Regions from separate parts of the Allobosea sp. F3-2 genome, predicted to be linked through region 1. Evidence: riboswitches for the same ligand, from Rfam matches in the RefSeq annotation. Region 1 holds a riboswitch; the other holds the start of a gene.
What was found. Region 1 has a riboswitch for glycine ahead of FQV39_RS07100 (D-amino acid dehydrogenase). Riboswitches for the same ligand answer to the same signal wherever they lie in the genome.
Positions count from the first base shown of each region.

Region 2: another riboswitch for glycine. It lies ahead of gcvT (glycine cleavage system aminomethyltransferase GcvT); the one in region 1 lies ahead of FQV39_RS07100 (D-amino acid dehydrogenase).

Region 1 covers NZ_CP042331.1:1,536,756-1,544,559, reverse strand. Annotated here, with positions in the region: gene FQV39_RS07125 (stage II sporulation protein M) at 1-347, opposite strand, end outside; gene FQV39_RS07120 (DUF58 domain-containing protein) at 362-1,675, opposite strand; gene FQV39_RS07115 (AAA family ATPase) at 1,672-2,628, opposite strand; gene FQV39_RS07110 (DUF4350 domain-containing protein) at 2,597-3,835, opposite strand; gene FQV39_RS07105 (DUF4129 domain-containing protein) at 3,832-4,338, opposite strand; glycine riboswitch at 4,698-4,797, shown strand; gene FQV39_RS07100 (D-amino acid dehydrogenase) at 4,946-6,190, shown strand; gene FQV39_RS33065 (hypothetical protein) at 6,535-6,960, opposite strand; gene FQV39_RS33060 (hypothetical protein) at 6,957-7,259, opposite strand; partial or broken gene FQV39_RS07090 (amino acid ABC transporter substrate-binding protein) at 7,215-7,637, shown strand; gene lhpI (cis-3-hydroxy-L-proline dehydratase) at 7,708-7,804, shown strand, end outside.
Region 2 covers NZ_CP042331.1:2,652,394-2,660,197, reverse strand. Annotated here, with positions in the region: gene ctaD (cytochrome c oxidase subunit I) at 1-462, opposite strand, end outside; gene coxB (cytochrome c oxidase subunit II) at 483-1,361, opposite strand; gene FQV39_RS12265 (invasion associated locus B family protein) at 1,710-2,219, shown strand; gene FQV39_RS12260 (hypothetical protein) at 2,216-2,818, shown strand; glycine riboswitch at 3,055-3,152, shown strand; gene gcvT (glycine cleavage system aminomethyltransferase GcvT) at 3,314-4,468, shown strand; gene gcvH (glycine cleavage system protein GcvH) at 4,501-4,875, shown strand; gene gcvPA (aminomethyl-transferring glycine dehydrogenase subunit GcvPA) at 5,041-6,381, shown strand; gene gcvPB (aminomethyl-transferring glycine dehydrogenase subunit GcvPB) at 6,381-7,804, shown strand, end outside.

The DNA of each region.
Region 1 (7,804 bases):
TTGCGGACGGCAGCCGGGAAACCGCGCTTCAAGAAACCGGCCAAGGCTTCCATGATCCCGGTTCGCGGCCCGTAGACGACGAAGAAGGCGCGCAGCACCAACCCTTCGAGATAGAGGATCAAGTTGCGGTCGAGTGCGATCGAGCGGGCGACGGACAGTGACGAGGCCGCCGTCCGGTAGAGCAGGGGCAGCTCCCGCAGCTCCTCGGCGGAGAGGCGGGACAGGCCCTTCCTCTCGACCCGCGAGACGAGGTTGTCCAGCGTCCGCCACGCGACCTCGCGGCTTCTGCGGAACTCGGCGCTGCGCAGGGTGACGGTCGCGGCCGGAGCTGGCGATGTGGCGGGCAAAGGGCCGAACGGTTCTATAGCAGCCCCCTCTGCTTGATGGTCAGGTAGCGGTTGACGAGATCGACGGCCAGCCCGCGTGGCGGGATCTCCAGGCAGTGCACGCCCATGCGCGCCAGCCGCTCCAGCACGATGGCGCGCTCGCGCTGCAGGTCGCGGGCGACGACGGCCTCGGCGACGGGGCGGAAACTGCCGGGATCGGCATCGACGACGTTTGCCAGTAGCGGGTCGCTGAGCGTGACGAAGATCACGGCGTGGCGATTGGCCATGCGCTGCAGGCCTTCCAGCAACAGCTCGGCGGTGGTGGTGTCGATGAACTCGGTGAACAGGATCACGAGGGCCCGCCGTTTGAGCCGGGCGTTGAGCTCGGCGAGCCCGAGCGTGAAATTGGTTTCGTCGGCCCGATAGGCGAGCTCGCCCGAGGCGTTCTGAAGCCGGGCGAAGGCGCTGCGGCCGCGCGAGGGCTGCAGGTATTGCCGGATCCGCGCGTCGAAGGCGAAGCTGCCGACATGGTCGCCGCTGCGCAGTGCGACCCAGCCCAGCAGCAGCCCGGCGTGGATCGCGTGGTCGAGCCGGGGCAGCCCGGCGATCGGCTCGGCCATCAGGTAGCCGGTGTCGAAGGCGAGGATGATCTGGTGATTGCGCTCGACCTGGAATTCCTTCGACAGCAGCTTCAGATGCTTGGCGGAGTGCTTCCAGTCGATGAAGCGGTTGTCGAGCCCCTGCACATGGTCGCGCAGCGCCTCGAATTCGGTGCCTTCGCCCTTCTGGCGCTGCACCTTGATCCCGTCGATGGCGTCGCGGCTGAAGAACTGGATGGCGGATGAGGCGATGCCGCGGATGTCGGGCACGACGTCGATCGTGAAAGCTAGTGGCCGGCGCTGGCTCCGGCCGGCGAGGCCGAGCGGCCCGCGCCAGCGCAGCCAGAGCGCCTCGATCACGATTCGGCCGCGGCGCAGCGGCTTCAGCGGCAGCATCGCCGAGGCGCTGGCGCCGGGAGCAACGACCAGCCGGACCGGATCCGGCGGGGTGGCATCGCCGCTCTGCTCGGGCAGGGCCTCTATCGTCACCGGCCGAGAGGCACCGTCGATGGCGGCACCGATGGTCAATCGCCCTTCGCTGCCGATGAAGAGCCGGGACGGCGCATCGACGGAGAGCTTCAGCCGCGATGGCCGAATGCAGAGCAGGGCGTCGACCCCGATCAGCGCCAGCACGAACAGGCCGAGGTCGAAAGCGATCGGCCAAAGCGCCGGGTCGTGCACGAGCAGTGCGACGGCGGCCGGCCCGGTCGCAGCGAAGGTCAGCACGGCACGCAGCGTCGGCCTGATCATCGCGGGGCGGCGACCTGGTCGATGAGCTCGGCGATGATCTTGTCGCTGTCCTGCCCGTCGATCTCGGCATTGGGCGAGAGGACGATCCGGTGTCGCAGCAAGGGCAGGGCGATACCCTTGACGTCGTCGGGAATGACGAAGTCGCGCCCCTGCGTCACGGCGCGGGCCCGGCTGGCCGAGGCCAGCATCGTGGCGGCGCGGGGCGAGGCGCCGGTCTCGATCGCCGGATGGCTGCGGGTCGCGCGGACGAGATCGACGATATAGCCGACCAGCGGCTCGCCGAGATTGATCCCGCCGACGAGGCCGCGCGCGGCGAGCAGGTCGGCTTCGGAAACGACCGGCGACAATCCGAATTCGACGAGCTTCGGCATCGCGGCGCGGTGCCCATGGCGCGCGACGATGGCGTATTCCTCCTCGCGGCTCGGATAGGTCAGGTCGATCTTGAACAGGAAGCGGTCGAGCTGGGCCTCGGGCAGGGGGTAGGTGCCCTGCTGCTCGATCGGGTTCTGCGTCGCGACCACCATGAAGGCCTCGCCCAGCGGATGGGTGACGCCGTCGATGGTGACGTTGCGCTCGTTCATGGCCTGGAGCAGGGCGGCCTGCGTCTTGGGTGGGGTGCGGTTGATCTCGTCGGCGAGCAGGATGTCGGTGAAGATCGGCCCGCGGGTCAGGTTGAAGCTGCTCGATCGGAAGTCGAAGAGATTGGTGCCGATCAGGTCGCCGGGCATCATGTCGGGCGTGAACTGCATCCGCCCGAAACGCAGCGACAGGCCGGCGGCGAAGGATTGCGCCAACAACGTCTTCGCCGTGCCCGGAACGCCTTCGAGCAGGACATGCCCGCCGCAGAGCAGGCTGACGAGCATCAGCTCGACGACCTCATCCTGGCCGACGACGGCTTTGCGGATCTCGCCCCTGATGCCTTCAGTGATCGTCGAGACGTCGCGAAATTCCATGCGGCAGATCCTTGCGCCAGCGGTAGAGGGCCTGCGCTGCGGTCAGCAGCGCGGTCAGGTTGCGGGATTCGGCCGCTGTCATGCGTTCCAGCGCTTCGAGCGGCTTCGTGTCGATGCCGCGGGCGCTCGCCGCCTGAGTGAGCCAGGCCACCAGTGCGGGATCGTCCAGGCGCTGCGGCGCGCGCAGGGCTTTCCCGGCATCGTGGAGCATCATCGTGATGTAGCGGCGCAGGATCGCGGCCTGGTGCCCGGCATGGTCGAGCAGGGAGGCGGCATTGTCGATCAGCGCATAGCGGCCGGCCTCGAGCCGGCGCGGCATGGCTTGCGGCGCGCCGAAGCGCCCCATCGCGGCCCAGAGCAGCAGAGCGACCGCAGCCAGAATTTGGACGAGGGCGAGATTGAGCGGGAACTCGTGGAGGAACTTCAGGAGATTGGGCGGCGCGCGTCGAAAGCCGTGGATCGTCTCGTCGAAGACCTGCGTGCCGTTGCGGCCAGCCAGAAGCGTCGCGATCACGTCCCGCGCGAAGGCGGCGTTCTCGCCCTTTCCGATCCCGTGGTTCTCGATCGGATCGGGATCGGCCAAGACCCAGATGCGGCGGTTGCCCTGTCGCAGCTCGCCGAGCAGGATGCCTTCGGGAGTGGCGATCAGCGGGGTCAGTTTGGAGTCCTTGATGAGCTGGACTTCACCCCGGATCGTCGGGTCGGCGGCCGCGATCGTCTTCTGATACGTGGTCGGCGGGGCGGCCCGTGTGATGGTGCCGCCGTTCACCGCCGCGCTCAGAATGGCCTGCGCCTGCAGAGGCGGGGCGGCTTCGGCCGATTCGATCCAGCCGTTTCGGCGCTCGTCCCGGCGCACGTTCCATTTCGGTAGGACGAGGAGGATCTTGCCGGCGGTCTGAAGCTTGTTGCGATCCTCCTCGCCGGCGAGGCTGCCCGCCGGCTCGGCGAGGATGAGCACACCGTTCTGTCCGAGCATGGCGAGTGGCTGATGCTCGGCGCCGACCGTCTTGTGGCCGAGTTCCCGCAGCAGCTCATGGAAGGCGAGATGGCCGACCGCGGAGCGGGAATAGCTGTTGGCTCCGAAGATGGCTCCCGTCTGGCTGCGGCCTCCGGCGCCGGTCAGCAGCAGCGAGGCGGCGAACAAGGCGCAGAGCGCCGCGCCGAGCGCAGCCAGGACCCGCGGTTGGAAGGTGACGCTCCCCATCATGCCGGGCTCGCCGCCAGCGAGCGCTTCAGCGCCTCGAACTCCTCTCGGCATCCGAGATAAGCCTCCCGATCGGCAGGCCGCCCGCCGAAATAGGTTTGCTCGACCGATTGAACGATGGCGCGGAGTGCGCTGCCACCTGCCTGAGGCAGTGACACGCGGTGCAGGATCTCGCGGCTCGTCAGCGAGGCCGCGAAGCTGGTGCCGAGGCGCAGCCGGATTTCGGCGAGGCCCTTGAGCAGCAGCACATGCATGGCCTCGCCATATTGCCCCTGGCCGGCGAGTTCGTCTGCCTCCAGGCGGGCCTCGTCCATCCGGCTCGATGGATCGGGCGCGTGAGTCTCTGCCTCGCGCGCCGTGATCCGGCGGGACCGGCTGAACACAGGCAGGCTGTCGCGCAACGACCAGATCGTGACGGCGACACCGAGAATGACGGCGCCCCAGAGCAGGATGCGAAGGGTGTCCGCCGAAAGGTTGAACTTCAACCAGTCAAGCCAGCCCGGCATTTTCGCGACCGCGCCAGGCATCTCCGCCTGTATGCCGAGCCGGCTAATGCTCCGCTCGACGATGTCCTGGGCGGACTCTGCGGCCCACGCAGCACAGCACGAGGCCATCGGGCATATTGCCGTGATCAGATAACCCCAGCGCTTCACAGCCTCGAATCCGCATGCAGCCGCATCCGACTATGGAGAAAACGGCCGCTACATCAAAGCAAAACTGCCTCCTGAATCTTCCGGAGATCGGGCCTCCATTGTCGGCTTTTCCACTGAAGCATTCCCCAGAGTGTCTGGTGCGAGACAGGAGACGGCGCTGGTCCCGAATGCCCCCTGAAGGGATATTGACTTTAAGCTCCGGATTTCTAGCATTCCCGCCAGCGGGAGAGATCGTTCCGACCTCAGGGTCGGAACGGCGCCGACGGAGCAACCGCCCCGGAAACTCTCAGGCAAAAGTACCGCTGCGATGATTGAACTCTGAAAAGCAGGGCAGCAGCCCTGCGCCGATGGTGAAAATCGCTGCCCAATGACTGGGCGTGATGAAGCTCTCAGGCCAATGACAGAGGGGGTGCCAGAGACCCGCATTGCGCGGGCAGGAGCACCTATGAACATATCCGACATTTCACGCGTCGCCGTCATCGGAGCGGGCATTACCGGCATCACGACTGCCTACAACCTTGCCCGGCGCGGCTGCGAGGTCACGGTCTTCGACCGCCAGCCCTATGCCGCGATGGAAACCTCCTTTGCCAATGGCGGCCAGCTCTCGGCCTCGAATGCCGAAGTCTGGAACAGCTGGGCCACGGTGCTGAAAGGCATCAAGTGGATGTTCACGCCGGGCGCCCCGCTCCTCGTCAATCCCAGGCCGTCCTGGCACAAGCTGTCCTGGATGGGTGAGTTCGTCGCTTCGATCCCGAAATACGAGCAGAACACGCTGACGACCGCGCGGCTCGCGATCGAGGCCCGCGCGCATCTCATGCAGATGGCGCGCGACGAAGGCATCGCGTTCGATTGCGAGGAACGCGGCATTCTCCACTTCTACCACAGCAAGGCGGAGTTCGAGGCCGCAGCGAAGGTTTCGACGCTACTTGCCAGAGGAGGCCTCGAGCGCCGGGCCGTGACGATGGAGGAGATCCGGGCGATCGAGCCTGCGTTGAAGGGCGAGTTCTATGGCGGCTTCTACACCCCCTCGGACTTCACCGGCGACATTCATAAGTTCACCGTCGGGCTCGCGCGCGCCTGCGAGCGGCGGGGCGTGACGATGCGCCTGTCGAGTGAGGTTCGGTCGATTCAGCACGACGCAGGAGACGGTATCCGGGTAAGCTGGCAGCCGACGGAAGGCGAAGGGCAGGCCGGCCTGCAGGTCGACCGGTTTGACCGCATCGTGGTCTGCGGCGGCGTCATGTCCCGCCAGCTCGCCTCGCGGCTCGGCGACCGCGTCAACGTCTATCCCGTGAAGGGATACTCAATCACGGTTCATCTTCCCGAGGCGTCCGATCAGGAGGCGGCGCCCTGGACGAGCCTGCTCGACGACAGCGCGAAGATCGTCACCAGCCGGCTGGGGTCAACGCGTTTCCGTGTGGCCGGAACGGCCGAGTTCAACGGCTACAACAAGGATATCCGGGCGGCCCGAATCGAGCCCCTCGTCCAGTGGTGTCGCAAGCACTTTCCCGGCATGAGCACGCGGCAGGCCGTTCCCTGGGCCGGTCTGCGGCCGATGATGCCCGACATGCTGCCGCGGGTCATGCGGGGTCGCGATCCGCGGGTGTTCTACAACACCGGGCACGGACATCTCGGCTGGACCTTGTCGGCAGCGACGGCCGACGCTGTTGGTGCGCTTGTGACCGCGCGGCCGAACGCTGCCTGAACGAGGAGGCCGAGGATCGGGCGGGCTGCCGGCGCTCCTGCGCTCGGGAAACCCGCCCGGATCGTCTTGACGGAGCCGATCCAGCCATCACAGGCAAAAACCGAGATTTCCTTCGGGGGCGACGATCCCGAAGGAACCTCGGCTTGGAAAACGGGAGTTGGGCGCAGGCCGTCAGGAGGCCGTTGAATTCGTGAGCTGGGCGCCCCGAAGATGCGAGGTCATATCGAGGGCGTCTCCGACGGCCGCAAACCAGCCGGCGCTCTCCAGTTGCAGGCGGACGCGATAGTTGAGGCCGCCCGGTGTCTCATGTTCCTGAATCAGCTGGTCCAGGCGCTCGAGATCGGTCAGCGCGCTTGTCGTCGCGAGGCCCGAAGAAGCGAGCGCACATAGGTGACGGCCGCCGAACGATCCACGCCGCGTTCGACGACCCAGTCGATCAGCGCCGATTGCAGGGCGAAATAGGGCGACATGAACGCGCTGCACGGCCAGATGGCGGCGAGGGAAGCTTCGTCCGCCACGTCTACGATATCGCCCAGGCCATCGAACAGCGCGCGTGCTCGCGCCACGCTCGGACACAGCACGATCGGTCCTTCGCTGCGTTCGATTGCCGGGATTGGCAGGACCCGCGCCACCTCGGCGGGCGCGCAGCGCTCCCTGACCTCGGCGATCGACATGCCAGCGAGGCACGACAGGACGAGTTGATCGGGGCGGAAACGCAAATCGCGCACCGCTTCTTCGAATTGCGGAGGGCGCACCGTCAGGAAGATCACGTCGCTCGCCGCAACGACAGCCGCATTCGACCGTGCCGGTGAATCTTGGGGTCCGCAGCCGCCAGTTCCGAGGAGAGCTTTTCCGAGCGCGGCGAGAGCTGGATCTCCAGCTCCGGCCAACGCTTGCGGAGACCCAGGATCATGGCTTTCGCAAGCGTGCCGACCCCAAGAAATCCGATCGAATGTTCTGCCATCCAAGTGTGCTCCAAGAGATCGTTCGTCGCAGAGGCGGAAGCGGATGCCGAAGGCGGAAGGGACCGGCTGCGCCCTTGTTGAAGTTTCGCGCTCCGGAAGAACATGTGATCCTGTCTCAGCTCATTTCGAAGGAGCCGCTGGGCACCTTCGTCCGCGCCGGAGACGATCAATGGTTCCGCATCGTCCGCTGGACTCAGTTCGCCCTGCTCAACGCTGAAGAGTTCGGTGTCACGAAGGAAAACGTCGACCGGATGATCGATTCCAAGGTGCCGGATATCCGCAGGCTGCTCGGAAGCGAAGGCAACTTCGGGGAAGGCCTCGGACTTTCGAAGGACTGGGTCGTGCGTATCGTCAGGGCGGTGGGCAACTATGGCGAGTCGTTCGAGCGCCACCTCGGCAGCGGCAGTCTGCTGAAGCTCTCGCGCGGGCCCAACAACCTCTGGACGAAGGGTGGGCTTCAATATGCGCCTCCGATCAGATGAGATGGGTTCACCCTGGGGAGGAGCTTCTCCGCGCCTCCCGACACTTCTGCGGCATTCAATGATCAGCGATATGGACGCATCCTTGCAGCACGACGTTGGAATCTCCCTCCTTCCCGGCCTGGCCTCAGGGCCGATCGTCGTGATGAAGGAGCCGCTGAGTTTCTGGG
Region 2 (7,804 bases), 1.1 Mb from region 1:
GTAGACCGTCCAGCCCGTACCGACGCCGTGCGCGCCGGGCGCACCCTCGACGAACATCGAGATCACCATCAGCACGAAAGCCGCGACGGTGAGCCAGAACGAGATGTTGTTCATGCGCGGGAAGGCCATGTCCGGCGCGCCGATCATCAGCGGCACGAACCAGTTGCCGAAGCCGCCGATCACCGCGGGCATGACCATGAAGAAGATCATGATCAGGCCGTGGCCGGTGACGAACACGTTGTAGCTCTGGCCGTTCGCGAAGATCTGCACGCCGGGGTACTGCAGCTCGATGCGCATCATGATCGAGAGGAAGCCGCCGACGAGGCCCGCGATGATCGAGAAGATCAGGTAGAGCGTGCCGATGTCCTTGTGGTTGGTCGACAGAAGCCACCGGCGCCACCCGGTCGGGTGGTCGTGATGGGCCTCGTCATGGCCGTGAGCGTGCTGAGCCGCTGTTGCCATCGTGTTGTCTCCTCGGCGAATTACTTGGACGCGGCGGCGAGCTTGCTGCCCGCGTCTTCGGCATTGGCGAATTTCTGCTTCGCTTCGGCGAGCCAGGCGGCGTAGCGCTCCTGGCTGACGACGCGGAAGGCGATCGGCATGTAGGCGTGGTTCTGGCCGCAGATGAACGAGCACTGGCCGTAATAGATGCCCTCACGCTCGGCCTTGAACCAGGTTTCGTTCAGGCGGCCGGGGATCGCGTCGATCTTCACGCCGAAGGACGGCACCGTGAACTTGTGGATGACGTCGGCGCCGGTGACCTGGACGCGGACGGTCTTGCCGACCGGCACGACAGCCTCGTTGTCGACGGCGAGCAGGCGCGGGGCCTCGGCCTCGGCGATCTTCTTGCCGGCGATGGCTTCGGCGCGCTGCTTCTCGTCCAGCATCAGCGAGTCGAAGCCGAATGCGCCGTTGTCCTGGGCATATTCATAGGACCAGTACCACTGCTTGCCGGTGACCTTCAGGGTCAGGTCAGCCTGCGGCACTTCGAGCTGCAGCTTGAGCAGGCGGAAGGAGGGAATCGCGATGACGACGAGAATCAGGACCGGGATCACGGTCCAGCACACTTCGAGCAGGGCGTTGTGCGTGGTCTTGGAGGGGACCGGGTTGGCCTTCTCGTTGAAGCGGAAGATCACGTAGATCAGCAGCGCCAGCACGAAGAGCGTGACCACGCCGATGATGATGTTCAGCCAGTCATGGAACCAGTGGATGAACTCGGCGACGGGGGTCGCGGCGCCCTGCAGATTGAGCTGCCAGGGGGAAGGCATGCCGGTGCCGGCGACGGCCGGGACGGTCGCCAGCGCGGCGACGGCAAGGGCCGTGGCGGCCACTGTTGCAAAGGTCCTGCTCAGAAATCGCATCGATCCGACATGCTCCTCAATCGACCTGCATGGGAACCGACCGGCTTTGCCCCACGCACGAAGGGGCAACCGCGAAGGTCGCCTCGTTCTTCGGGATTGCGATAAATCAAAGATCACGCTTGCGCCAGTGGGGCAATGACACGGTTCCTCATCATCAGTGCGGCATAATCGCGCGAGGCCTTGACGGAACCGCGCCCGCACCCCCGGGCACGCCTTGACAGGGCGGGGTCTGCATGGTCCCAACGCATTTTATGTGAAGAGCGGCGGGATTCTCTGGCGCGGTCGGCGTTTTGCCTGAATTCTGCGCTTCTGCTGCGGTTTCTGGACGGGTTTCGAAGGATGGCAGGGATGACGAGGATCATCGGGGCGGCAGGCGCCTTGGCGCTGGCGCTCATGGGGACGAGCCTCTACGCCGGCTCCGCTCTCGCGCAGGGCGCGGTGCGTTCCACACATGGCGACTGGCAGATGCGCTGCGAGGTACCGCCCGGCGCCAAGGCGGAGCAATGTGCTCTGGTCCAGAACGTCGCGGCCGAGGATCGGCCGAATCTCACGCTCCTCGTCATCGTGCTGAAGACCGCCGATCAGAAAAGCCGGCTGCTGCGCGTCGTCGCGCCGCTCGGCGTGCTGTTGCCGTCCGGGCTCGGCCTCAAGATCGATGACAAGGACATTGGCCGCGCCGGCTTCGTGCGCTGCCTGACCACCGGTTGCGTCGCCGAGGTCGTCATGGACGACAACCTGCTCGGTCAGCTCAAGGGCGGCAAGAACGCGACATTCATTGTATTCCAGACGCCGGAGGAGGGGGTGGGCGTGCCCGTCTCGCTCAACGGCTTCGGCCCCGGCGTGGAGGCGCTGCCTTGATCGACCAGACTTTGATTGCGGGCCGCTGGCTCGCCCTGCCGCTGCTTTGCCTGGGTCTTGCCGGCTGCGGTTCCTCCTCATCGTCCTCCGGCGGCAGCACGGCGCTCAACATGCTGATGTTCCAGTCCGCGAAGGCGCCGGAGCCCGATCAATTGCCGAAGGGCGACGATCAGAACGAGCTGATCTGCCCGGAGGTCATCGTCGCCGATGGCGGCGCCGCGATCCGCGCCCAGGCCGGCCAGGACTCAAGCGGTCTGCGCTACCAGATCTCGATCACCAATGTCGCGCGCGAGTGCACGCCCACCGGCAATGGCGGCTTCCGCCTCAAGATCGGCGTCGAGGGCCGTGTGCTTCTCGGCCCGGCCGGCAGCCCGGGCAGCTACGGCGCGACCTTGAGCACGACGGTGACGCGCGGCACGGCGACGGTCGCGCGCCGCGGCTCGCGCGTCGGCGGCACGATCCCGTCCGGCCAGAGCGGCGTCGACTTCTCGCATGTCGAGGACGGCATCGTCGTGCCGGCTGGCAAGGGCGATGTCGAGATCATCGTCGGTCTGGGTCAGGGCGGCGCTGCCACCCCGGCCCGCGCACGCCGGCGGTGAGCCGCCCTCCCTTCTCCCCTTGCGGGAGAAGGTGGCTCGGCGAAGCCGAGACGGATGAGGGGGCGCGCGACGACTGCCACGTTGCGCCCGCCATCAGCCTTCATCGGAAAGGGCGGCGCGACCCCTCATCCGCCCCTTCGGGGCACCTTCTCCCGCAAGGGGAGAAGGATTTGCCGTGCATTGAGGCAAGGCGCCGATTGACTTGAGGGCGGCGTCTTGTATCTCTGCCCTAGCCGCATATCCCCGCGGGAGAGACCGGGCCTGATCCGTCAGGGCCGGCGCCGAAGGCGCAACCGCCCCGGAAACGCTCAGGCAAAAGGACCGCTGGGGACTTGGCGCTCTGGAAAGCGGCGGGAAGCGATTCCCGCCCACCGACGGGTGTAACTCGTCCGGCCTCACGGTCTGGCGGGGAAATCTCTCAGGTCCCGAGACAGAGGGGGCGCGTTCCGGACGATACCGTCCGGGGCTTGCGCACGACTCTGGGAGGGGCACGCCATGGCTGCCGAGGCCACCATCGACACCGCCGGCGCGCCTGCGCCGCTGAAGACGCCGCTGCACGCCCGCCATGTCGCGCTCGGCGCTCGCATGGTGCCCTTCGCCGGCTACGACATGCCGGTGCAGTACCCGGCCGGCATCCTGACCGAGCACAACTGGACGCGCGAGAAGGCGGGGCTCTTCGACGTCTCGCATATGGGCCAGGCCTTCCTGGTCGGCCCCGATCACGAGACGACCGCAAAGGCGCTTGAAGCGCTGATTCCTGCCGATATCGTCAATCTCGCCCCCGGCAAGCAGCGCTATTCGCAGCTCCTCAACGAGGAGGGCGGCATCCTCGACGACCTGATGGTGACGCGTTCCGCCGATCCCGACGAGGACGGCGCGCTCTATCTCGTCGTCAACGCCGCCTGCAAGGACGCCGATTACGTCCATATCGAGGCGCGTCTGCCGTCTAACGTAAAGCTGATCCGCGCCGAGCATCGCGGCCTGATCGCGCTGCAGGGGCCGGGCGCCGAAGCCGCACTTGCGGCCATCGCGCCGGAAGCCGCCGAGATGGGCTTCATGACCTCGCGCACCATGAAAGTCGCAGGTATCAAGGCCAATGTCAGCCGCTCCGGCTATACCGGCGAGGACGGCTACGAGATATCCGCCGCTGCCAGCAAGATCGGCGAGATCTGGGACACGCTGCTGCTCGACGCCAGGGTCAAGCCGATCGGGCTGGGTGCCCGCGATTCGCTCAGGCTCGAAGCTGGGCTTTGCCTCTATGGCCACGACATCGACACCACGACCTCCCCGATCGAGGCCGCGCTCAACTGGTCGATCCAGAAGCGCCGCCGCGAGGAGGGCGGCTTCCCCGGTGCCGCGCGCATCCAGCGCGAGCTGGCCGAGGGCGTGTCGCGCATCCGCGTCGGCCTGCTGCCGGAAGGTCGTGCCCCGGCCCGCGAGGGCACGGAGATCGCGACGCCGGAGGGCGAGGTGATCGGCACCGTTACCTCGGGCGGTTTCGGCCCGACGCTGAACGGCCCCTGCGCCATGGGCTATGTTGCCAAGGCCCATTCCGCGCCGGGCACCAGGCTCGACCTCATCGTGCGCGGCAAGCCGTTGCCGGCTGTCGTGGCGCCGATGCCTTTCGTCCCCAACGGCTACAAGCGCTGATCTGATTTTCGATTTTTCGCCAGGAGGAAACCATGGCCGAGACCCGCTACAGCAAGGACCACGAATATATTCGCATCGAGGGTGACGTCGGCACCGTCGGCATCTCCGACTATGCCCAGTCGCAGCTCGGCGACGTCGTCTTCGTCGAGCTGCCGTCGGTCGGCAAGGCGCTGAGCAAGGGCGGCGAGGCCGCGGTGGTCGAGAGCGTCAAGGCCGCTTCCGAGGTCTATGCCCCGGTCTCCGGTGAGGTTGTCGAGGTCAATGCCGAGCTCGAAGGCGCGCCGGGCACCGTCAACGAGGACCCGGCCGGCAAGGGCTGGTTCCTCAAGATCAGGATCAAGGACGCGGCCGAGCTCGACGGGCTGATGAACGAGGCCGAGTACCAGAACTACGTGAAGACGCTCTGATCGCCACCGTCATTCCGGGGTGGGCCGAAAGGCCCGAGCCCGGAACCCATGACCACGACGCTTCCGAAAGAAGCACGACGGTCGGGCTGGCCTTCGAACAACTGTGTTCATGGGTTCCGGGCTCCTCGCTGCGCTCGGCCCCGGAATGACCCAAGGATGAATTCCATGCGCTATCTCCCGCTCACCGATACCGACCGCGAGGACATGCTCGCGCGGATCGGCGTCTCCGACATCGACGCGCTGTTCAGCGATGTGCCCGCCGGCAAGCTCCTGAAGGCCCCGGTCGATCTGCCCCGCGCCAAGGGCGAGCTCGAGGTCGAGCGCATCCTCGGCAGGATGTCGGCGAAGAACATGGCGGCCGGCTCGGTGCCGTTCTTCGTCGGTGCCGGCGCCTACAAGCACCATGTCCCGGCGACGGTGGATCACCTGATCCAGCGCTCTGAGTTCCTGACCAGCTATACGCCCTACCAGCCGGAGATCGCGCAGGGCACGCTGCAATATCTCTTCGAATTCCAGACCCAGGTCGCGGCGCTGACCGGCATGGAGGTCGCCAACGCCTCGATGTATGACGGCTCCACCGGTACGGCTGAGGCCGTGCTGATGGCGCATCGCGTCACCAAGCGCCGCAAAGCAGTGCTCTCGGGTGGTTTGCACCCGCACTACACCGCGGTGGTGAATACGCTCTCCGAGATGGCGAATGACGAGACCGTGGTGCTGAAGCCCGATGTCTCGGCCAGCGAGGACATTCTTTCGCAGATCGACGACAGCGTCTCCTGCGTCGTCGTGCAGTCGCCGGACGTCTTCGGCAATCTGCGCGATCTGAAGCCGATCGCCGAGAAGGCCCATGCCCATGGCGCGCTGCTGATCGCGGTCTTCACCGAGGTCGTCTCGCTCGGCGCCGTGACGCCGCCCGGTGCGCAGGATGCCGACATCGTCGTCGGCGAGGGCCAGTCGATCGGCAATGCGCTGAACTTCGGCGGCCCCTATGTCGGCCTCTTCGCCGCCAAGTCGAAATATATCCGCCAGATGCCGGGCCGCCTCTGCGGCGAGACGGTCGATTCGCAGGGGCAGCGCGGCTTCGTGCTGACGCTCTCGACCCGCGAGCAGCACATCCGCCGCGACAAGGCGACCTCGAACATCTGCACCAATTCCGGCCTCTGCGTGCTGGCCTTCACCATCCACATGACGCTACTGGGGCAGGCGGGCTTCACCCGTCTTGCCGAGGTGAACCATGCCAATGCGGTGAAGCTCGCCGGCATGCTCGCCGGGGTGACGGGCGTCTCGGTGCTGAACGAGAGCTTCTTCAACGAATTCACGGTGAAGCTGCCGAAGCCCGCGGCCGAGGTGGTCGAGGCTCTCGCGCAAAAGGGCATCCTGGCAGGCGTGCCGGTCTCGCGGCTGATGCCGGATGCCGGGCTCGACGACCTCCTGCTCGTCGCCTCTACCGAAGTAAATACCGATGATGACCGGGCGGCCTTCGCCAAGGCGCTCGCGGAGGTGCTGTGATGTTGAACCGTCAGGGACGTCCCACCCAGGCCGGCGCGGCGGCTCATGCCGAGCACGCCACCTTCACCGGCAACAAGGCGCTGCAGCAGATCGAGCCGCTGATCTTCGAGATCGGCCATCATGAGGCGACGGGCGTCGACATCGAGAAGCCGGCGCCGTTCAAGTCGCGGCTCGGCAAGCATGCCCGCCAGGGCGAGATCGGCCTGCCCGGCCTCTCCGAGCCCGAGACGATGCGCCATTATGTCCGCCTCAGTCAGAAGAACTACGGCATCGACACCGGCCTCTTCCCGCTCGGCTCCTGCACGATGAAGCACAATGCCCGTCTCAACGAGAAGATGGCGCGGCTGCCGGGCTTCTCCGACGTGCATCCGCTGCAGCCGCTCTCGACCGTGCCCGGCGCGCTCGAGCTGATGCTGGATCTCGCCCGCTACCTGATGACGCTGACCGGCATGCCGGCCGTGGCGCTCTCGCCGAAGGCCGGCGCGCATGGCGAGGCCTGCGGCATGATGGCGATCAAGGCCGCGATCGAGGCGAAGGGGGAGGGCGCGACCCGCAATGTCGTGCTGGTTCCCGAATCGGCTCACGGCACCAACCCGGCGACCGCGGCCCTGATCGGCTTCTCGGTGAAGGCCGTTCCGGCCCGTCCGGACGGCACCGTCTCGGTCGAGGACGTCAAGGCCCTGCTCGGGCCGGACATCGCCGCGATCATGCTGACCAACCCGAACACCTGCGGCATCTTCGAGCCGCAGATCGTCGAGATCGCCGCGGCGATGCATGAGGCCGGCGCCTATTTCTACTGCGACGGCGCCAACTTCAACGCCATCGTCGGCAAGGCGCGCCCGGGGGACCTCGGCGTCGACGCCATGCACATCAACCTGCACAAGACCTTCTCGACGCCCCATGGCGGCGGCGGTCCCGGTGCCGGCCCGGTCGTGCTCTCCGAGCGTCTCGCGCCCTATGCGCCCGTGCCGTTCATCCATGTCGAGGACGATGGCAGGCTGCATCTGATCGAGACGCGCGAGGCAGCGCCGGCGGGCAACAAGCCCTTCGGCCGCATGACCGCCTTCCACGGCCAGATGGGCATGTATGTCCGCGCGCTCGCCTACATGCTCAGCCACGGCTCGGACGGCATGCGCCAGGCCTCCGAGGATGCGGTGCTGAACGCGAACTACATCCGCGCCGGCCTCGCCGACCTGATGTCGCTGCCCTTCCCGGACCACCCGTCGATGCACGAGGTGCTGTTCGACGATGAATGGCTGAAGGGCACCGGGGTCTCGACGCTCGACTTCGCCAAGGCGATGATCGACGAGGGCTACCACCCGATGACGGTCTACTTCCCGCTCGTCGTCCACGGCGCCATGCTGATCGAACCGACCGAGTCGGAATCGAAGGCTACGCTCGATCTCTTCATCGCCACGCTGCG